DNA from 2 places in the Nonomuraea mangrovi genome. Region 2 is predicted to be linked to the other one. Evidence: predicted binding sites of a transcription regulator. Region 2 holds the regulator's gene; the other holds the start of a gene.
What was found. The regulator HspR, encoded in region 2, represses chaperone genes until heat shock. The targets are predictions, from matches to a motif close to ANTTGAGTCNNNNNGACTCAANT.
Positions count from the first base shown of each region.

Region 1: the regulator HspR is predicted to act here: its motif matches at 3,649-3,671, upstream of lon (endopeptidase La).

Region 1 is NZ_JBHUFV010000016.1:242,631-252,007, forward strand. Features, by position in the region: gene ACFSKW_RS11270 (methionine ABC transporter ATP-binding protein) at 1-895, opposite strand, end outside; gene lon (endopeptidase La) at 1,274-3,634, opposite strand; gene ACFSKW_RS11280 (sensor histidine kinase) at 3,803-5,026, shown strand; gene ACFSKW_RS11285 (response regulator) at 5,023-5,676, shown strand; gene ACFSKW_RS11290 (sensor histidine kinase) at 5,669-6,838, shown strand; gene ACFSKW_RS11295 (phenylacetate--CoA ligase family protein) at 6,838-7,974, shown strand; gene ACFSKW_RS11300 (SMI1/KNR4 family protein) at 8,239-9,021, opposite strand.
Region 2 is NZ_JBHUFV010000055.1:68,890-78,266, reverse strand. Features, by position in the region: gene ACFSKW_RS37195 (helicase HerA domain-containing protein) at 1-3,330, shown strand; gene ACFSKW_RS37200 (hypothetical protein) at 1-4, shown strand, start outside; gene clpB (ATP-dependent chaperone ClpB) at 3,383-5,950, opposite strand; gene ACFSKW_RS37185 (heat shock protein transcriptional repressor HspR) at 5,955-6,305, opposite strand; gene dnaJ (molecular chaperone DnaJ) at 6,310-7,494, opposite strand; gene grpE (nucleotide exchange factor GrpE) at 7,519-8,112, opposite strand; gene dnaK (molecular chaperone DnaK) at 8,115-9,377, opposite strand, start outside.

The DNA.
Region 1 (9,377 bases), on a different contig from region 2:
AGGTCTCGGCACCCGCCAGCGAGACGCGCAGGCGGCCGACAGAGCCGCCGGCGACCTCCTCGAGCGCGCCGCCGAGGATGCTGACGTCCACGTCGAACTTGCGCACGACGTGCGAGATCACCGGCTCGTCCGCCGCTCCGGTGAACGTGATCGTGACGTTGCCCGTCTCGGGCGCCGGCAGCGGGAACAGCTCGGCGGCCAGGCGGGAGCCGGGCGTGGTCAGCAGCTGCCTGATGGGCCCCGACTCCAGGATCGCGCCACCCGACATGATCGCCACCGAGTCGCAGATGCTCTTGACCACGTTCATCTCGTGCGTGATCAGCAGGATCGTCAGCCCGAGCTCGGTGTTGAGCCGCCTGAGCAGGGCGAGGATGGAGGAGGTCGTGCCGGGGTCGAGCGCCGAGGTCGCCTCGTCGGCCAGCAGCACCTTCGGGTTGCCGGCCAGTGCCCTGGCGATGCCCACGCGCTGCTTCTGCCCGCCGGACAGCTGCCCGGGGCGGGCGTCGGCCTTGTCGGCGATGCCGACGAGCTCGAGCAGCTCGGCGACCCTGGCCGAACGCTCGGCCCTGCCCATTCCCATGACCTCGAGGGGGAAGGCCACGTTGCCCGCGACCGTGCGTGAGGACAGCAGCGCGAAGTGCTGGTGGATCATGCCGATGTGCTGCCTGGCGGCGCGCAGGTCGCGCTCGCCGAGCGTGGTCAGCTCCTGCCCGGCGACCGCGACGGTGCCGCGGTCGGGGCGCTCGAGGAGGTTGACGCAGCGCAGCAGCGTGCTCTTTCCCGCGCCGCTCTGGCCGAGCACACCGAAGATCTCCCCCTGGCGCACGTGCAGATCGACACCGTCCAGCGCGACGGTGTCACCGTACGACTTGCGCAGGCCTGCAGCCTGGATCACGAAAATTCCCCACAACGGATTCGGTAACGGACGGTCAGCGTTGGGGGACGCGTCAGCGAGTGCCGGGGTGGAACGGCAGGTGGCTCAGGCGGCGCAGCACGAAGCTGGGGCGGATCATCAGGGAGATACCTTCGAACGAGGAGGGCGGAAGGGTGCGCTCTAGCGGGCCTGACAGCCCATACACCTGCGCATTCGCATCTCGTTCACGTTGTTGCCAACGATCCTCTTACCGGCGCCTATTCCCGTCCGCCGATGTGAAGTGGCTCACCACCGCCCCTCTGGCGGCGCGTCACAGAACGCGACCGACAGGCGCCGTTGTCCGGCCACCATGGCGAAGCCGCCCCGCCGTACGGACGGCGGGGCGGCTTCGGCGGGTGGTCAGGCCGCGGTGGTCTGGGCGACCTTGGCGGGGGTGAGGGCGATGTCGAGCACCTCACGCACGTCACCGACGGCGTGGATGGTCAGCTCGTCGCGGACCTCCTTGGGCAGGTCGTCCAGGTCGGGCTCGTTGCGGGCCGGAATGAGGACCGTGGTGATGCCCGCCCTGTGCGCCGCCAGCAGCTTCTGCTTGACGCCGCCGATGGGCAGCACCCGCCCGGTGAGGGAGATCTCACCGGTCATCGCCACGTCGTTGCGGACGAGCCGTCCCGACAGCAGCGAGGCCAGCGCCGTGGTGAGCGTGACGCCCGCCGAGGGCCCGTCCTTGGGGACGGCGCCCGCGGGGAAGTGCACGTGCACCGAGCGGTCCTTCAGCGCGGTGACCGGCAGCTCCAGCTCCGCGCCGTGCGAGCGCAGGTAGGACAGCGCGATCCGCGCCGACTCCTTCATCACGTCGCCGAGCTGTCCTGTGAGGGTCAGCCCGGTGTCGCCGGTCTCGGGGTCGGCCAGGGACGCCTCGACGTAGAGGACGTCGCCGCCGGCTCCGGTGACGGCCAGGCCGGTGGCCACGCCGGGCACCGAGGTGCGCTGCTTGGACTCGGGCAGCGAGGCTTCGGGCACGAAGCGCGGCCTGCCCAGGTAGTCGACCAGGCCGTCCTCACCGACCGTGGTGGGCAGTTCGTCCTTGGCCGTGACCTTGCGCAGGATCCTGGCGATGGAACGCTCGAGGGAGCGCACGCCGGCCTCGCGGGTGTACTCGGCGGCCAGCTTGCGCAGGGCCGCCTCCTCCAGGGTGACCTCCTCGGCCGTCAGCCCGGCCAGCTCCAGCTGCTTGGGCAGCAGGTGGTCGCGGGCGATGGCCACCTTCTCGTCCTCGGTGTAGCCGTCGAGCGTGACGACCTCCATGCGGTCGAGCAGCGGCCCCGGGATGGCCTCGAGGACGTTGGCCGTCGCGAGGAAGAGCACGTCCGACAGGTCGAGCTCGACCTCCAGGTAGTGGTCGCGGAAGGTGTGGTTCTGCGCCGGGTCGAGGACCTCGAGCAGGGCGGCCGTCGGGTCGCCCCGGTAGTCGGCGCCGACCTTGTCGATCTCGTCGAGCAGGACGACGGGGTTCATCGAGCCGGCCTCGCGGATGGCGCGCACGATGCGGCCGGGCAGCGCGCCGACGTAGGTGCGCCGGTGGCCGCGGATCTCGGCCTCGTCGCGCACGCCGCCGAGGGCGACGCGGACGAACTTCCTGCCCATGGCGCGGGCCACGGACTCGCCCAGCGACGTCTTGCCGACTCCGGGCGGACCGGCGAGGGCGAGGACGGCGCCGCTGCGGCGGCCGCCCACCACGCCGAGGCCCTTGTCCTGGCGCCGCTTGCGCACGGCCAGGTACTCGATGATGCGGTCCTTGACGTCCTCGAGGCCGGTGTGGTCGGCGTCGAGCACCTCGCGGGCGCCGGCGATGTCGTAGTTGTCGTCGCTCGTCTCGTTCCAGGGGATGTCGAGGACGGTGTCGAGCCACGTGCGGATCCAGCCGGTCTCGGGAGACTGGTCAGAGGTCCGCTCCAGCTTGTCGACCTCCTTGAGCGCCGCCTCGCGCACCTTCTCGGGGAGGTCGGCCGCCTCCACGCGGGCGCGGTAGTCCTCCTCCTCGGTCTCGGCGGTGTCGCCGTTGAGCTCCTTCAGCTCCTTGCGCACGGCGGCGAGCTGCTGGCGCAGCAGGAACTCACGCTGCTGCTTCTCCATGCCCTCCTGGACGTCCTTGCGGATCGTCTCGGCGACGTCGAGCTCCGCCAGGTGCTCACGCGACCACTCCACCAGCTTGGCCAGCCGGTCGGCGGGGTCGGGGGCCTCCAGCAGCTCGACCTTCTGAGCGGTGCTCAGCCACGGCGTGTAGCCGGAGCTGTCGGCGAGGACCGAGGGGTCGTCGATCTGGTTGACCTGGTCGACCACCTGCCACGCGCCACGCTTCTGCAGGATCGTGGTGGCCAGCGCCTTGTACTCCTTGGCCAGCTCCTGCGCCCGCTCCCCGACGTGCACGGGGTCGACGGTGTGGACCTCCACCCAAAGGGCCGCGCCCGGGCCGGTCGTGCCCTTGCCGACGCGCGCCCTGTTGACGCCGCGCACGACGGCGGCGGGCTCGCCTCCGGGGAGCCTGCCGACCTGCTCGACCACGGCCTGCACGCCGACCGCGCCGTAGCGGCCGTCGATCCTGGGAACGAGGAGGACACGCGGCTTGTTGAGACCAGAAGCCTGAGCCGCGTCGATCGCAGCCCGGACCTCCGAGTCGGACAGGTCCAGAGGGACCACCATGCCCGGCAGGACCACCTCGTCGTCGAGCGGCAGGACCGGGAGGATCAAGCTCTCACTCATCTGAACTCCAATGGGGTTGAGTTATACACGCTCAATTCATTGGAGCCCAGGATTGTTCCCTTCCTTGCTGATGTTCGCTCACGGCGATCGTAATGATGTAAGTCATACCTGAGATGGTCACTCCCAGGGGTGACGCCTGCCTGGTGAGCGGGGCCGTACGCTGTTGCGGTGATCTCGGCCCTCGTCCAGCCGTTCTGGCTCGCGTTCTTCCGCGGCGAGGCCGACCCGCCTCCGGTCCGTTCTCCCCGCCTGCGCCGCCGCACGCCCGGCGTGCTGCGGCTGCTGCTGCCCTTCGACCACGTCGACGTGGTCCAGGGGGCCGACCTCGTCGTGGCGGCGACCCTGTTCGTCACCACGCTCACGGAGCTGAGCCCGACCACGCGGCAGCCGGCGTACATGGTCTACCTGGCCGCCCTCGGCTTCTCGCTGCCGGTCGCCCTGCGCGAGCGCCGTCCGCTGGCGGCCTGGCGCCTGGCCGTGGTGCTCATGCCGGTGTCGCTCCACGTCGTCGAACAGGTCACCGACATGCAGCCGCCCTACCTCGGGGCGGCCATCGTGATGTACCTGCTGGTGCTCTACACGGTCGCCGCCAGGTCCGACAGGCGCGTCACGATCGCGGTGTGGGTGGTCTCGGTGCTGACCGTCTGGATCGTCGACCGCAACACGATGACGCTGTCCACGGTCACGATGACCGTGATCCTGCTGTTCGGCTACAACGTCCGGGTACGGCGCAGCGCCACCGAGAGCAGGGACGCTGCCATCGGTGAGCGGTTCGTCATGGCCGAACGGGCGCGGATCGCCAGGGAACTGCACGACGTGGTCGCCCACCACCTGTCGGTCATCGCGATCCAGGCGGAGGCCGTCCCCATGGAGGCCCGAGGGGACGCCTCCCTCCTGGAGGCGGGGCTCGCGCAGATCCGCGGGCTGTCCCTTGAGGCGATCAAGGAGCTGCGGCAGGTCCTCGGCGTGCTGCGCGATCAAGAGGGCAGGGCCGACACCACGCCGCCGCCCGCCCTCGACCGGCTGGACGAGCTGGTCGGCAACGCCAGGTCGGCCGGCCTCACCGTGCTGGTCAAACGCTCGGGAGAGCTGGAGGAGGTGCCCACGGCCATGGCCGTCTCGGCCTATCGGATCGTGCAAGAATCGCTCAGCAACGCCATGCGGCACGCGCCGGGTTCGGCCGTTGCGGTCGAGGTGATCTGGGCCGGCGACCTGCGCGTGCGGGTGGCCAACGGGCCAGGGCGCAGGCCCGGGGAGGCCCCGGGCGCCGGCCACGGGCTGGTGGGCATGCGCGAGCGGGCCACCCTGCTGGGCGGATCGCTGGAGGCTGGTCCCATGGAAGGGGGCGGGTTCGAGGTGAAGGCCCTGCTGCCGCTGGAGCGGACGTCATGATCCGGGTGCTGATCGCCGACGACCAGGGCATGGTCCGCACGGGCTTCACGGTGTTCCTCAGCAGCCAGCCCGACCTCGAGGTGGTGGGCGAGGCCGCCAACGGCCAGGAGGCGATCGAGCGGGTGGCCGAGCTGAAGCCCGACGTCGTGCTCATGGACGTCAGGATGCCGGTGATGGACGGCCTGGAGGCCACGCGCCGGCTCATGGCCGCCGGTGAGACCAAGGTGCTGATCCTGACGACCTTCGACCTCGACGACTACGTCTACGAGGCGTTGCGGGCGGGGGCCAGCGGATTCCTGCTCAAGGACGCCTCCGCCGCGCAGCTGGCCGAGGCGGTGCGGGTGGTCGCCGCGGGCGAGGCCCTGATCGCTCCGGCGGTGACCAAGCGGCTGATCCACGAGTTCGCCAGGCTGGGCGGCCCCCGGGCGCCGTCGGTCAAGCGCCTGGCGGAGCTGACCGAGCGCGAGACCGAGGTGCTCACCCTGATCGCGCAGGGCCTGTCCAACCAGGAGATCGCCGACCGGCTCGTGGTCGCCGAGCAGACGGTGAAGACACACGTGGGCAGGGTGCTGACCAAGCTCGACCTGCGCGACAGGGCGCAGGCGATCGTCTACGCCTACGAGACGGGGCTGGTCCGCCCCGGTGAATGACTCCAAGTGGTACGCGTCGCCACGGATGCTGCTGGCCGCGGACGTCGTGGTCGGGCTCGTGCTGTTCTGGCTGACCCGCGACGACCTGACCGCGAGCACCACCGGCTTCCCGCTCGGGCCGGCCGGACTCGAGCCGCCGGTCGAGGTCGGCCGGCGGCTCGGGCCCGGCGACCTCGACCCGCCGACCGACGACGGAATGCTCACGCTCGTCGCGGCCATCGCGTCGGCGCCGGTCGCGCTGCGCAGACCGGCGCCGGTCATGTCGCTGGTTCTGGCGGCCGTCGTGATGGTGTGGAACCCGTACCCCATCCATCAGCTGACCTCGGTCGGCGGCCTTTCGGTCGTGCTGTGCGCCTACACGGTCGCCACCCGCGTCCCCGTCATCGGCGCCGTCGCCGTGTGGATCGTCCCCACGCTGGCGGAGATCCTGTACAGACCGCAGCCCTTCGGCCTGGAGCTGCTGCTCCTCCCGGTCGTCCTGGTGCTCGGCCAGGTCGTCAGGGCCCGCCGCCGCACCCAGGCCGAGCTGACGGCGCAGGCGGAGCAGACCCTCGCCGCGCAGGCGGTGGCGGAGGAACGGCTGCGGATCGCGCGCGAGCTGCACGACGTCGTCGCCCACCACATGTCGGCCATCGCCATCCAGTCGGAGGCGGTACGGCTGCGCGCCGCCGGTGACGCCGCCCTCCTCGACACCGGCCTGGCCGAGGTACGGGAGATCTCGCTGGAGGCGATCTCCGAGATGCGGCAGATCGTCGGCACCCTGCGCCAGGCTCCCGCGCCCGGCCTCGACCGCGTCGGCGAGCTGTTCGACACGGTCCGCGCGGCCGGCCACCCGGTGACGGTGACCTCCGAGTTCGGCGAGGTGGACCCGCCGGTCGGCGAGACGGCCTACCGCATCCTGCAGGAGTCCCTGAGCAACGCGATGCGGCACGCGCCAGGCGCCGAGGTGAGCGTCGACGTGGGCAGGACCGAGGCGGAACTGGTGATCGTCGTCGCCAACCGGCCCCCGCTCGCGGCCGCCCCCGCCGCCGGGGGCGGGCACGGGATCATCGGCATGCGGGAGCGGGCCGAGTTACTCGGCGGGTCCCTCGAGGCGGGGCCGAGGCCTGAGGGCGGATTCGAGGTGCGGGCGAGGCTGCCGCTGGGCCGTACCATCGGCTGATGGACCCGGTGGAGCTCTTCCAACGGACGGCGGCGACGGTGCCCGCCTACCGCGCGTTCCTGGCCGCGCACGCGATCGACCCGGCCCAGGTCACGACCCTGCGGGACTTCTCACGATTGCCGATGACCACCAAGGACACCTACACCCGCCGCCATCCCCTGCCCGATCTCTGCCGCGAAGGGACCATCGGCGACATGATCGCCGTCTCCTCGGGCTCGACCGGCGCCCCCTCCTTCTGGCCCCGATCGGCCGAGGACGAGCGGGTCATCGCCGACAGGTTCGAGGAGGTCTTCAGGGACGCCTTCGACGCGCGCCGCAGGCGCACGCTCGCCGTCGTGTGCTTCGCGCTCGGCACCTGGGTGGGCGGCCTGTTCACCCTCTCCTGCGTGCGCCACCTGGCCGAGCGCGGCTACCCGATCACCGCCGTCGCGCCGGGCGCCGACAAGCGCGAGATCGTCAGGGTGATCCCCGAGCTGGCCCCGCACTTCGACCAGGTGGTCCTGCTCGGCTACCCGCCCTTCCTCAAGGACGTCATCGACACCGGCGGCCTTCCCTGGCACGAGTACCGGATCAAGCTGGTCACCGCGGGCGAGGTCTTCAGCGAGGAGTGGCGGTCACTGGTGGCCGAGCGTGCGGGCATGACCGACCCACTCCGCGACACCGCCTCCCTGTACGGCACGGCCGACGCGGGCGTCCTTGGCAACGAGACCCCGCTGTCGATCGAGATCCGCCGATTCCTGGCGGCCCGCCCCGACACCGCGCGGGAGCTTTTCGGCGAGTCGCGGCTGCCGACACTCGTCCAGTACGACCCGGAGGTCCGCTTCTTCGAGGAGCACGAGGGCACGCTGCTCTTCTCAGGCGACAACGGGATCCCCCTGGTCCGCTACCACATCGCCGACGAGGGCGGGCTGCTGCCGTACGACAGGATGCTGGGCTTCCTCGCCGGGCGCGGCTTCACACCCTCGGCCCCCGGCCCGGAGCGACCCTTCGCCTACGTCTTCGGCCGCGGTCACTTCACGGTGTCCTACTACGGCGCGAACGTCTATCCCGAGAACATCAGTTCAGGCAACCATTCTTTCAAGATCGCCAATCACCGAGAGGGTCGCCAGAACCACATGGCGGAAGTAGGCCTTTAGGCTCGACCTGGGCAAGCAAGTCAGCTGACTCTCGCGACAAGCACTTAGCTCATCGTTCACGATCTTGAACGGCGACAATCTTCTCTACAGGGTCAAGGGCAGCCCGCCTGCGGCGGCCTGCCGCGCGTCGGGCGGTCGCTGGCCGCGCTGCGGCTCTCCGGCCGGTCGCGGCCAGCGCCGCCCACGCGCTTAATCCTCCACAGCGGCAGCCTGGACCGTGGCGATCAGCGCATGCCTGACGTAGATCCTCGGGCTGAGATCCGGCTACCACCACCAGTTGAACCATTCACTGGGCAGCGTCTCCATCAGGCGCCTGCGGGCGTGAGGAGTACGGGTGCGGACTCTCAGACTGCCCTTGCTCCTGGGGCGGTTCCATGGGTCATCGTCGTCGCACATCTCTCGATGCACGCTCAGGTAGAGCAGTGCATCCTTCCCGATGTACCAGCGCCCCTCTCCCCGCGGAGCCTCCGTGCAATCGGTCCCAAGCACGGGCAAGTCCATCCTCGTGAAAAGACGATCGACTTCAGAGATGTCTTGTGTCAGTAGTTCGCCATAGGCAGCCTGCTCTCTTGGACCGGCAAACGCCTCGCTCAACACCATCGCAACCAACGCCGCGGAGAGTCGTTCGGCGTAGGGCACTCCACTTTGATGCTCAACGCGTAAACAATCGCATGACTCCCTCGTCGGCGGGTCCGCAAGGTGAAGGTCGGTTAGCCGGATATAGCGCCCCCAGCAGCCCTGATTCTCCGCGTGGTATAGCAACCCCGCCTCACCAAAGACTTCCAGCTCATCGGGACGCTGCAGGCGGTTGTGCCAGTGGCACAGATCATCTCGCTTGCCGAACAACACATACGCTTCTCGAAGTGCAACCGGAAGCTGCAGCCCGAGGCGCTTCTCGGCAGCGTCGATCTCCGCTTCGCTGAACCCGTCGTCCTTGGAGAGGGGTCTCGACCAGCTTTCGGCGAAGCGGCGTATGAACCTCCACGCGTGGTGCCGATCTTGAAAACCCTCGACAGCTTCGGTAGCGAGATCAAAGTCGTCAGACATGGTCGGCAATCGTAGGGGAACGTTCTGGGGAGGGCCGTGACGATCGCCACTTCGCAGCCCTCCGTACGGGCAGGGGCGATCGCTGCCGCGACCCTCCTTCGTCGGGCCTTGCCACCGGGCACGGTGGTACTTGGTCCACCTGATAACCGGACGGACACACCTCTCTTGCCATGCTGGCTACCGCCGTGGCACTGACAGCGTTCACCCCCCGCGAGTTGGTCGGGGAATCAAGGCCCCGAGATCGCCAGTCCCAGCTCGCGTGCAGTGCATAACGACCTTAAGTCGGTGACATTACGAGTTCTGATCGTGATCCTCAAAGATCGTCGGTCGCCCGTAGCGTCAGGACGTGCGTAGAT
Region 2 (9,377 bases):
ATGACGGCGGAATGGGAGGCGCTGGGCGCGCTGCGGCTCAACGCCGTCCACGCTCCTGACGACGTGTGGCGGCCCTCGCCGTACCACGTGGAGAGCCTGCACCCGATGGCCGCGCTCGACCTGCGCCGAGGGGTGACGGAGGCGAAGGAGAGCGCCGACGCCAGCCCGGTCGGGGTGGTGATCCAGGGGCAGCGGGGCACCGGCAAGACCCACCTGCTGGGCTGGGCGCGCGAGCACGCGCAGCGGGAGGGCGGCTACTTCTTCCTGGTCGGCCTGCTGGACGCCAGGAGCTTCTGGGACAGCATCGTGATCGCGATGCTCGACAGCCTCTGGCGTCCGGCCGAGGACGGCCAGTCGCAGCTGCGGCTGCTGCTGAACCGGCTGGCCCAGCTCGCCGACGTGCCCAGGATGGTACGGCGGGCCGTCGACGGCAGGGGCCACCTGGACAGGAGGGCGCTCGATCTGTTCGTGGAGGCGCTGCGCCGCAAGGGCGGCACCGTCCTCAGGGACGCGCACGACACGGCGAGGGCGCTGGTGCTGCTGGCCTCCGACGACCTGGCGGCGCAGGACGCGGGCCAGGCCTACCTGTCGTCCGTCCCCGACGAGGGGCTGGGCAAGGACTGGGGGCTGACCAGCGTCTACCGGTCGCCGCAGGAGGTGGTACGCGACCTGTCGCGGCTCCTGGCGCTGACGGGCCCATCAGTGATCGCCGTCGACCAGGTCGACGCGCTCGTCGCGCAGTCGAGCGCCCGCCTGGTGGACGACGGGCAGGGCGCCGTCGTCGAGCAGGTGGCCGGAGGGCTGATGGCCCTGCGTGACGTCACCAGGCGCACGCTGACCGTGCTGTCGTGCCTGCCGCACACCTGGATGCTGATCCGCGACCAGGCGACCGCCACGGTCCGCGACAGGTTCAGGGAACCGGCCACGCTCAGGGTGCTGAAGGACGCGCAGACCGCGAGGGCCATCGTCGAGCGGCGTTTCGCGGCGGGGTTCGGGCGGGCGGGGTTCGTCCCGCCGTACCCGACGTGGCCGGTGAGGGAAGAGGCCTTCGACAGCGCAGTCGGCCTGACTCCGCGCCAGATCCTCATCAAGATCGACAAGCATGTCCAGAGCTGCCTCGCCGAGGGCGAGATCAGGGAGCTCGACCGGCTGGACGAGCCTGGGGACGGCGGAGGCGGCGGGGCCAGCCCTCCGTCCGACGTCGGCCCCTCGGGGCTGGCCGCGCTCGACGCCCACTTCGCCATGCTGAGGGAGAGCGCCGAAGTCGAGCCCGCGCTGGATCCCAGGACCGAGGACGCCGTCATGCCGGGGCTGCTGTCGGCCGGGCTGACGGCCTGGATGGCGGGCAGGGGCGCGGCGGCCCACAGGTACGCCCAGGACCCTCCGCCGAGCAGGAAGCCGCCGCTGCACGCCCGCCTGCGCCTGACGCTCGACGAGGCGACGGAGGACGAGGTGCACTGGTGCTTCAGGGGCATCGCCAGCACGAGTCCCGTCGCGGCCCTGCACCGGCTGAGGGCGGCGTGCGTCTCGGCGGGGCTGCGTGAGGGGGTGCCCAGGCGGCAGCTGTTCGTGCTGCGCAACGAGGACTGGTCGGGCGGCCCCAAGACGAAGGAGGCGCTTGCGTCGTTCGAGGCGGCGGGCGGCAGGGTGCTGCGGGTCGACGAGGCGGATCTGCGGACGCTGTCGGCGCTGCGGGCGCTGCTCGACGAGGAGCCTGCGCACCTGCAGGAATGGCTGGCGGCCCGGCGGCCCGCCGATGACGTGAAGCTGCTGGTCGAGGCCCTCACCAGGCCGGCCACGGAGCCGCAGCCGCCTGCCCCGGCGGACGACCTCGACACGACCCGCCCGATCGCCACAGGCCCGTCCGCCACGTCCCTGTCCTCCCCACCTCCTCCTGCCACACCCCCGTCCTCCGCGCCCCCGCGTGCCACTGCCCCGTCCGTCACGGCCCCGCCGGTCGTGGACTTGACCGGCGCGCCCCCGTCCGTCACGGGCCCGTCCGTCGTGGCTCCCGACCAGCCCGCGCCCGTGGAGGAGCCCGCACAGGAACCGGGGAAGGAACGGTCGTCGACCGTCGGCAGGCGGACGGAGGACGACGGGTCGTTGACCCTCGGCAGGGAGACGGGCGCGGGCGCGCCCGTGCGCCTCGAACTGGCCGCCCTCAGGAAGCACACGGTCATCTTCGCGGGCTCGGGATCGGGCAAGACCGTGCTGATCCGCAGGCTCATCGAGGAGTGCGCGCTGCAGGGCGTCTCCGCCATCGTGCTGGATCCGAACAACGACCTGTCCCGCCTCGGTACGGCATGGCCGTCGCCCCCGCCCACCTGGGAGGACGGCGACCAGCGCAAGGCCGCCGCCTACCTGGCGAACACCGACGTCGTCGTCTGGACCCCCGGCAGGCAGACCGGCCGCCCCCTCACCTTCCAGCCGCTGCCCGACCTGAGCGGCCTGGCCGACGACCCCGACGAGTTCCGCCTGGCGCTGGACGCCTCGGTCGCCGCCCTCGCCCCCAAGGCCAGGATCGACGGGCCGACGGCCAAGGCGCAGCGCTCCCAGGCCGTGCTGAGGGAGGCGATGGCCTACCACGCGAGGGCGGGCTCGCACGGGCTCGAAGGGCTGATCGCGCTGCTGTCCGAGCTGCCCGAGGCGGTCAGCGACCTGGACGGCGCGGCGAAGCTGGCCGCGGAGACGGCGCAGAACCTGCGCGCGGCGGTCATCAACGACCCGATGTTCGGCGGCGAGGGCACCGCGGTCGACCCCGGGGTGCTGCTGACGCCCGAGCGGGGGCGCCGGGCGCGGGTCTCGGTGATCAACCTGGCCGGGCTGCAGGAAGACGGTCAGCGGCAGAGCTTCGTCAACCGGCTGCAGCTCGGGCTGTTCGCCTGGTTCAGGCGGCGGCCGGCGGGCGACAGGCCGCTGGGCGGGCTGCTGGTCATGGACGAGGCGCAGACGTTCGCCCCGCAGGGGAGGACCACCCCCGCCACCGGCAGCACGTTGATGCTCGCCTCGCAGGCCCGCAAGTACGGGCTGGGCCTGGTCTTCGCCACCCAGGCGCCGAAAGGCCTGCACAACCACATCCCCGGTAACGCCGCCACGCAGTTCTTCGGCTTCCTGAACGCGCCGATCCAGATCGCGGCCGCGCAGGAGATGGCCAGGTTGAAGGGCGGAGGGGCGCAGGAGATCGGGCGGCTGAGGGCCGGCCAGTTCTACGTGGCGGCCGAAGGGGCGGGGTTCCACCGGATCAGGGTGCCGATGTGCCTCAGCCACCATCCGGCGTCCCCGCCCACCTCCGAGGAGGTCCTGTCCCTGGCCCGGGCCGACGGCGCCTGACGTCACGAAAAGGCCCCGGACGAGAGCATCCGGGGCCGGGTCGTCGAACAGATCAGGCGCGGGCGATCGTCAGCTCGTCGTCGCCCAGGTCGACCTGGACCGTGTCGCCGTCGATCACCTCACCCGACAGCACCGCCTTCGCGAGCTTGTCCCCGATCGCCGACTGCACCAGCCGCCGCAGCGGCCGCGCGCCGTACATCGGGTCGTAGCCGGTGATCGCCAGCCAGTCGCGGGCCGCGGGCGTGACGTTCAGGGCGAGCCGCCGCTCGGCGAGCCGCCGCGCGAGGCGCTCCACCTGCAGGTCGACGATCTTCGTCAGCTCCTCCGAGCCGAGCGAGTCGAACAGGATGACGTCGTCGAGCCTGTTGAGGAACTCCGGCTTGAACGACGCCCGCACCGCGCCCATCACGGCGTCGCGCTTGGCGCCGTTCTCCAGCTTCGGGTCGACGAGGTACTGCGAGCCGATGTTGGAGGTCAGGATGAGGATCGTGTTGCGGAAGTCGACCGTGCGGCCCTGCCCGTCGGTCAGCCGCCCGTCGTCGAGCACCTGCAGCAGGATGTCGAAGACCTCGGGGTGCGCCTTCTCAACCTCGTCCAGCAGCACGACGGTGTAGGGACGCCGCCGCACGGCCTCGGTGAGCTGTCCGCCCTCCTCGTAGCCGACGTAGCCGGGAGGCGCGCCGACCAGGCGGGCGACGCTGTGCTTCTCGGAGTACTCGGACATGTCGATGCGGGTCATCGCCCGTTCGTCGTCGAACAGGAACTCCGCCAGCGCCTTGGCCAGCTCCGTCTTGCCCACGCCCGTCGGGCCGAGGAACAGGAACGACCCTGTCGGCCTGTCGGGGTCGGCGATGCCCGCGCGGGTGCGCCGTACGGCGTCGGAGACGGCCTGGACGGCCTCGCGCTGGCCGATGAGCCGCCTGCCGAGCTCGTCCTCCATCCGCAGCAGCTTGGCCGTCTCCGCCTCCAGCAGGCGGCCCGCAGGGATGCCGGTCCACGAGGAGATGACCTCGGCGATGTCGTCGGGGCCGACCTCCTCCTTGACCATCTGCTGGTCGGGGGTCTCCTGGGTGGCGGTCGACAGTTCCTTCTCCAGGCGCGGCACCTCGTCGTACAGCAGCCTGGACGCCTCGGCGTAGTTGCCGTCGCGCTGGAAGCGCTCGGCGGCGCCGCGCACCTCGTCGAGCTGCTTCTTCAGGTCGCCGACCCTGTTGAGGCCGTCCTTCTCCCGCTGCCACCTGGCGACGAGGGCGTTGAGCTCCTCCTGCCGGTCGGCCAGCTCGGCGCGCAGTCGTTCGAGGCGCTGGATGGAGGCCTCGTCGGTCTCCTTCGCCAGCGCCAGCTCCTCCATCTTCATCCTGTCGACGTTGCGCTGGAGCTGGTCGATCTCGACGGGACGCGAGTCGATCTCCATGCGCAGCCGCGAGGCGGCCTCGTCGACCAGGTCGATGGCCTTGTCGGGCAGGAAGCGGCTGGTGATGTAGCGGTCGGACAGCGCCGCGGCGGCCACGAGCGCGCTGTCGGCGATCTGCACCTGGTGGTGGGCCTCGTAGCGGCCCTTCAGCCCACGCAGGATCGCGATCGTGTCCTCGACCGACGGCTCACCGACGAACACCTGCTGGAAGCGCCGCTCGAGCGCGGGGTCCTTCTCGATGCGCTCGCGGTACTCGTCGAGCGTGGTCGCGCCGATCATGCGCAGCTCGCCGCGCGCCAGCATCGGCTTGAGCATGTTGCCCGCGTCCATGGCGCCCTCGGCCGCGCCCGCGCCGACCACGGTGTGCAGTTCGTCGATGAAGGTGACGATCTGCCCGTTGCTCTCCTTGATCTCCGAGAGCACGGCCTTGAGGCGCTCCTCGAACTCGCCGCGGTACTTCGCGCCCGCGACCATCGCGCCCAGGTCGAGCGAGATCAGCTTCTTGTTGCGCAGCGACTCGGGCACGTCACCCGCGACGATCCGCTGGGCCAGGCCCTCGACGACCGCGGTCTTGCCGACACCGGGCTCGCCGATCAGCACAGGGTTGTTCTTGGTACGGCGAGACAGCACCTGCACCACACGCCTGATCTCGGAGTCGCGCCCGATCACCGGGTCGAGCTTGCCGCTCCTGGCCCGCTCTGTCAGGTCGACGCCGTACTTCTCCAGCGCCTGGTAGGTGTCCTCGGGCGTCTCGCTGGTGACCCTCGCGTGCCCGCGCACCTTCTCGAACGCGTCGAGCAGCGCCTGCGGCGTGGCCCCGGTCCCCTGCAGGAGCGTGGCCATCTCGCCGCCGTCGGTCGCGAGACCGACCAGCAGGTGCTCGGTCGAGACGTACTCGTCCTCCAGTCGCTTGGCCCGCTGCGCAGCGGTGTTGATCACCGTGAGCAGCTGCCGTGAGCTGGAGGGCGCGCTCACCGTGGCGCCCTGCGCCTTCGGCAGGGCCGCCAGCGCGGTCTCCACCTTCGCGCGCAACGTCTTCCAATCGACGCCGACCGCTTCGAGCAGGGGTACGGCGGTGCCGCCCGTCTGGGAGAGCAGGGCGGAGAGCAGATGCGCCGGTGCGATCTCGGGATTTCCCTCGGCGGCCGCCCGCCGCATCGCGACCGACAGCGCTTCCTGGCTCTTCTGGGTGAGCTTGTAGTCCATGTATTCAGGCCCCCGGTGGCAGCTCGTATCGGATCAGGGCTTTGACCATGGACACCTCGGCTCTGAGTCGGTGGACCTCCTCACGCAGCCTCAGCGCCTCGTTCTCCAGCTCAAGGATCCGTTTGATGCCGGCGAGGTTGATGCCTTCCTCCTGGGACAGGCGCTGCACCTCGCGCAGCTGGATGATGTCTCGCATCGAGTAGAGGCGGCCGCGCCCCGCCGTACGCCCGGGGCAGACCAGTCCCAGGCGGTCGTACTGCCGGAGGGTCTGCGGGTGCAGACCCGACAGCTGCGCGGCCACCGAGATGACATAGACGGGTGTCTCGTCCGACAGGTTGAAGTAGTTGGCGTCCATCGGCCTACTCGCTCCTGGCACGTTGGATGAGGTCGGCCCTCGGGTCCTCGCTCGCGGTGGCCGTACGGAACTCGTTCAGCAGCTCGCGCGACTTGTCGTCGAGCTCCTGCGGCACGAGCACCTCGACCGAGGCGAGCAGGTCGCCCTTGGTGCCGTCCTTACGGGTGGCCCCCCTGCCGCGAACCCTGAAGGTGCGGCCGTTGGGCGTGCCCGCCGGAATGCGCAGAGTGACAGGCATGCCCTTGAGGACGGGCACCTTGATCTCCGCGCCGAGTGCCGCCTCGGTGAAGGTGACGGGCACGGTGATGGTCAGGTTGTCGCCCGACCGCCCGAACACCGCGTGCGGCTTGACGTGGGTCTGGATGTAGAGGTCGCCCGCCGGCCCGCCGTTCTCGCCCGGCGCGCCCTTGCCCTTGAGCTTGACCCGCTGTCCGTCGGCCACCCCCGCGGGGATGCGCGCCTGGATGGTGCGGGTGCTCTTGGCCCTGCCGCTGCCGTCGCACACGGGGCACGGGTCGTCGACGAGGAGACCCCGGCCCTTACAGTCGCGGCACGGCTCGGAGAAGGCGAAGTTGCCCAGGTTACGGCTGGCCGCGCCGGTGCCCTCGCAGGTCGGGCAGACCCGCGGGGTGGTGCCGGCCTTGGCTCCCGTGCCGCTGCACGCCTTGCACGCCGACGACGTGGTCAGCCTGAGCGAGACGGTGTGGCCCTCCACCGCCTCGGTGAAGGTGAGCGTGACCTCGGACTCGATGTCCTGGCCGCGGCGCGGCCTGGTCGTCGTGCCCGTGGTGCGGGAGCCGCCCGCGCCGCCCCTGTTGAACAGTCCCCCGAAAAGGTCGCCGATGCGCTCGCTCGTGCTTCCGCTCTGCTGTCCCGTGCCGCCGAACAGGTCGCCGAAGTCGAACGGGAAACCACCGCCACCGCCGCCTGGCCGCGGCCCGCCCACGCCCGACCCGAACAGCGTGCGCGCCTCGTCGTACTCCTTGCGGCGCTTGCTGTCGGAGAGCACGTCGTTGGCCTCGGAGATCTCCTTGAACCTGGCCTCCTTGGCGGCGTCACCCTGGTTGGCGTCAGGGTGGTACTGCCTGGCCAGCTTCCTGTAGGCCTTCTTGATCTCGTCGGCGGTGGCGGTCTTGGGCACACCAAGGACGGCGTAGTAATCCTTCTCCAGGTAGTCCTTGGTGCTCATCTATGGCGTCCTTTCGGGGGTTTCTTAGTTTTCGTCGGACGCGGCCGGGGCGTCCTCGGGCTCGGCGACCGCGACCCTAGCGGGACGCAGCACCCGGTCGCCGATGCGGTAGCCGAGCTGCAGGACCTCGATGGCGGTCGGCTCGGTCACCTCCGAGGAGTAGCTGTGCATCAGCGCCTCGTGGACGGTCGGGTCGAAGGGCTCGCCCTTCTGACCGAACGAGGTCAGCCCCAGCTTGGTGACGACAGCTTCCAGAGACTCGGCGACCTTGGCGAAACCGCCGGTCAGCTCGCCGTGGTCGCGGGCTCTGCCGATGTCGTCGAGGACCGGCAGCAGCTCGGAGAGTGCCCCGGCGACCGCCTGCTCGCGCACCGCGACCCTGTCGCGCTCGACCCGCCTGCGGTAGTTGGTGTACTCCGCCTGCAGACGCTGCAGGTCGGCGGTGCGCTCGGCCAGGAGACCGGCGTCACCGCCGGCGGCCGGCGCGGCGTCCGCCGGAGGAGCGGCCTGGACCTGCTCCTCCGATACGGTCCTCGCCTTGCCTGTCTTGGGGTCGATCTTGCGGTTGTCGCGGATCACCGGCTCTGTCTCGGGCCCGTTATCGCGCGGGTCAGACATCGTCACTGGTCCTTCTTGGGCTGGTCTTCGTCCACGATCTCGGCCTCGACGACGTCGTCGTCGGCGTTGGCCTCGGCCTTGGCCTGCGCGGTGTCACCCTCGGGGGCGCCACCCGCCTGCTGGTTCTGAGCGTAGATCGCCGAACCCATCTTCTGGCTGACCGTGGCGAGCTTCTCGGCCGAGTTGCGGATCACGTCGGTGTCGGTGCCCTCGAGAGCCTTCTTCAGCTCCGCGAGCGCGTCGTTCACCTCGGTCTTGATCTCGCCGGGAACCTTGTCGTCGTTCTCGCGGAGGAACTTCTCCGTCTGGTAGGCGAGGCCGTCGGCGTTGTTGCGGACCTCGGCCTCCTCGCGACGCTTCTTGTCCTCTTCGGCGTAGGACTCGGCCTCGCGCATCATGCGCTCGATGTCGTCCTTCGGCAGCGCGGAGCCGCCGGTGATCGTCATCGTCTGCTCCTTGCCGGTACCGAGGTCCTTGGCGGAGACGTTGACGATGCCGTTGGCGTCGATGTCGAAGGTGACCTCGATCTGCGGGATGCCGCGCGGAGCCGGCGCGATGCCGGTCAGCTCGAACGTGGCCAGCTTCTTGTTGTACGAGGCGATCTCGCGCTCGCCCTGGTAGACCTGGATCTGCACCGACGGCTGGTTGTCCTCGGCCGTGGTGAAGACCTCGGAGCGCTTGGTCGGGATCGTCGTGTTGCGCTCGATGATCTTCGTGAAGATGCCGCCCTTGGTCTCGATGCCGAGGGACAGCGGGGTCACGTCGAGCAGCAGGACGTCCTTGACCTCACCCTTGAGCACACCCGCCTGCAGCGCGGCGCCGATGGCGACGACCTCGTCGGGGTTGACGCCCTTGTTGGGCTCCTTGCCGCCGGTGAGCTCCTTGACCAGCTCGGACACGGCGGGCATACGGGTCGAGCCACCGACGAGCACCACGTGGGCGATGTCGGCGACCTTGATGCCGGCGTCCTTGATGACCTGGTGGAACGGGCCCTTGGTCCGCTCGAGCAGGTCCGCGGTCAGGCGCTGGAACTCCGAGCGGGTCAGCTTCTCGTCCAGGTGGAGAGGACCCTCGGAGGAGGCGGTGATGTAGGGCAGGTTGATGTTGGTCTCAGCCTGGCTGGACAGCTCGATCTTGGCCTTCTCCGCGGCCTCGCGGAGGCGCTGGAGGGCCATCTTGTCCTTGGCCAGGTCGACGCCGTGCGCGTTCTGGAAGCGCTTGACCAGCTCGTCGACGACACGCTGGTCCCAGTCGTCGCCACCGAG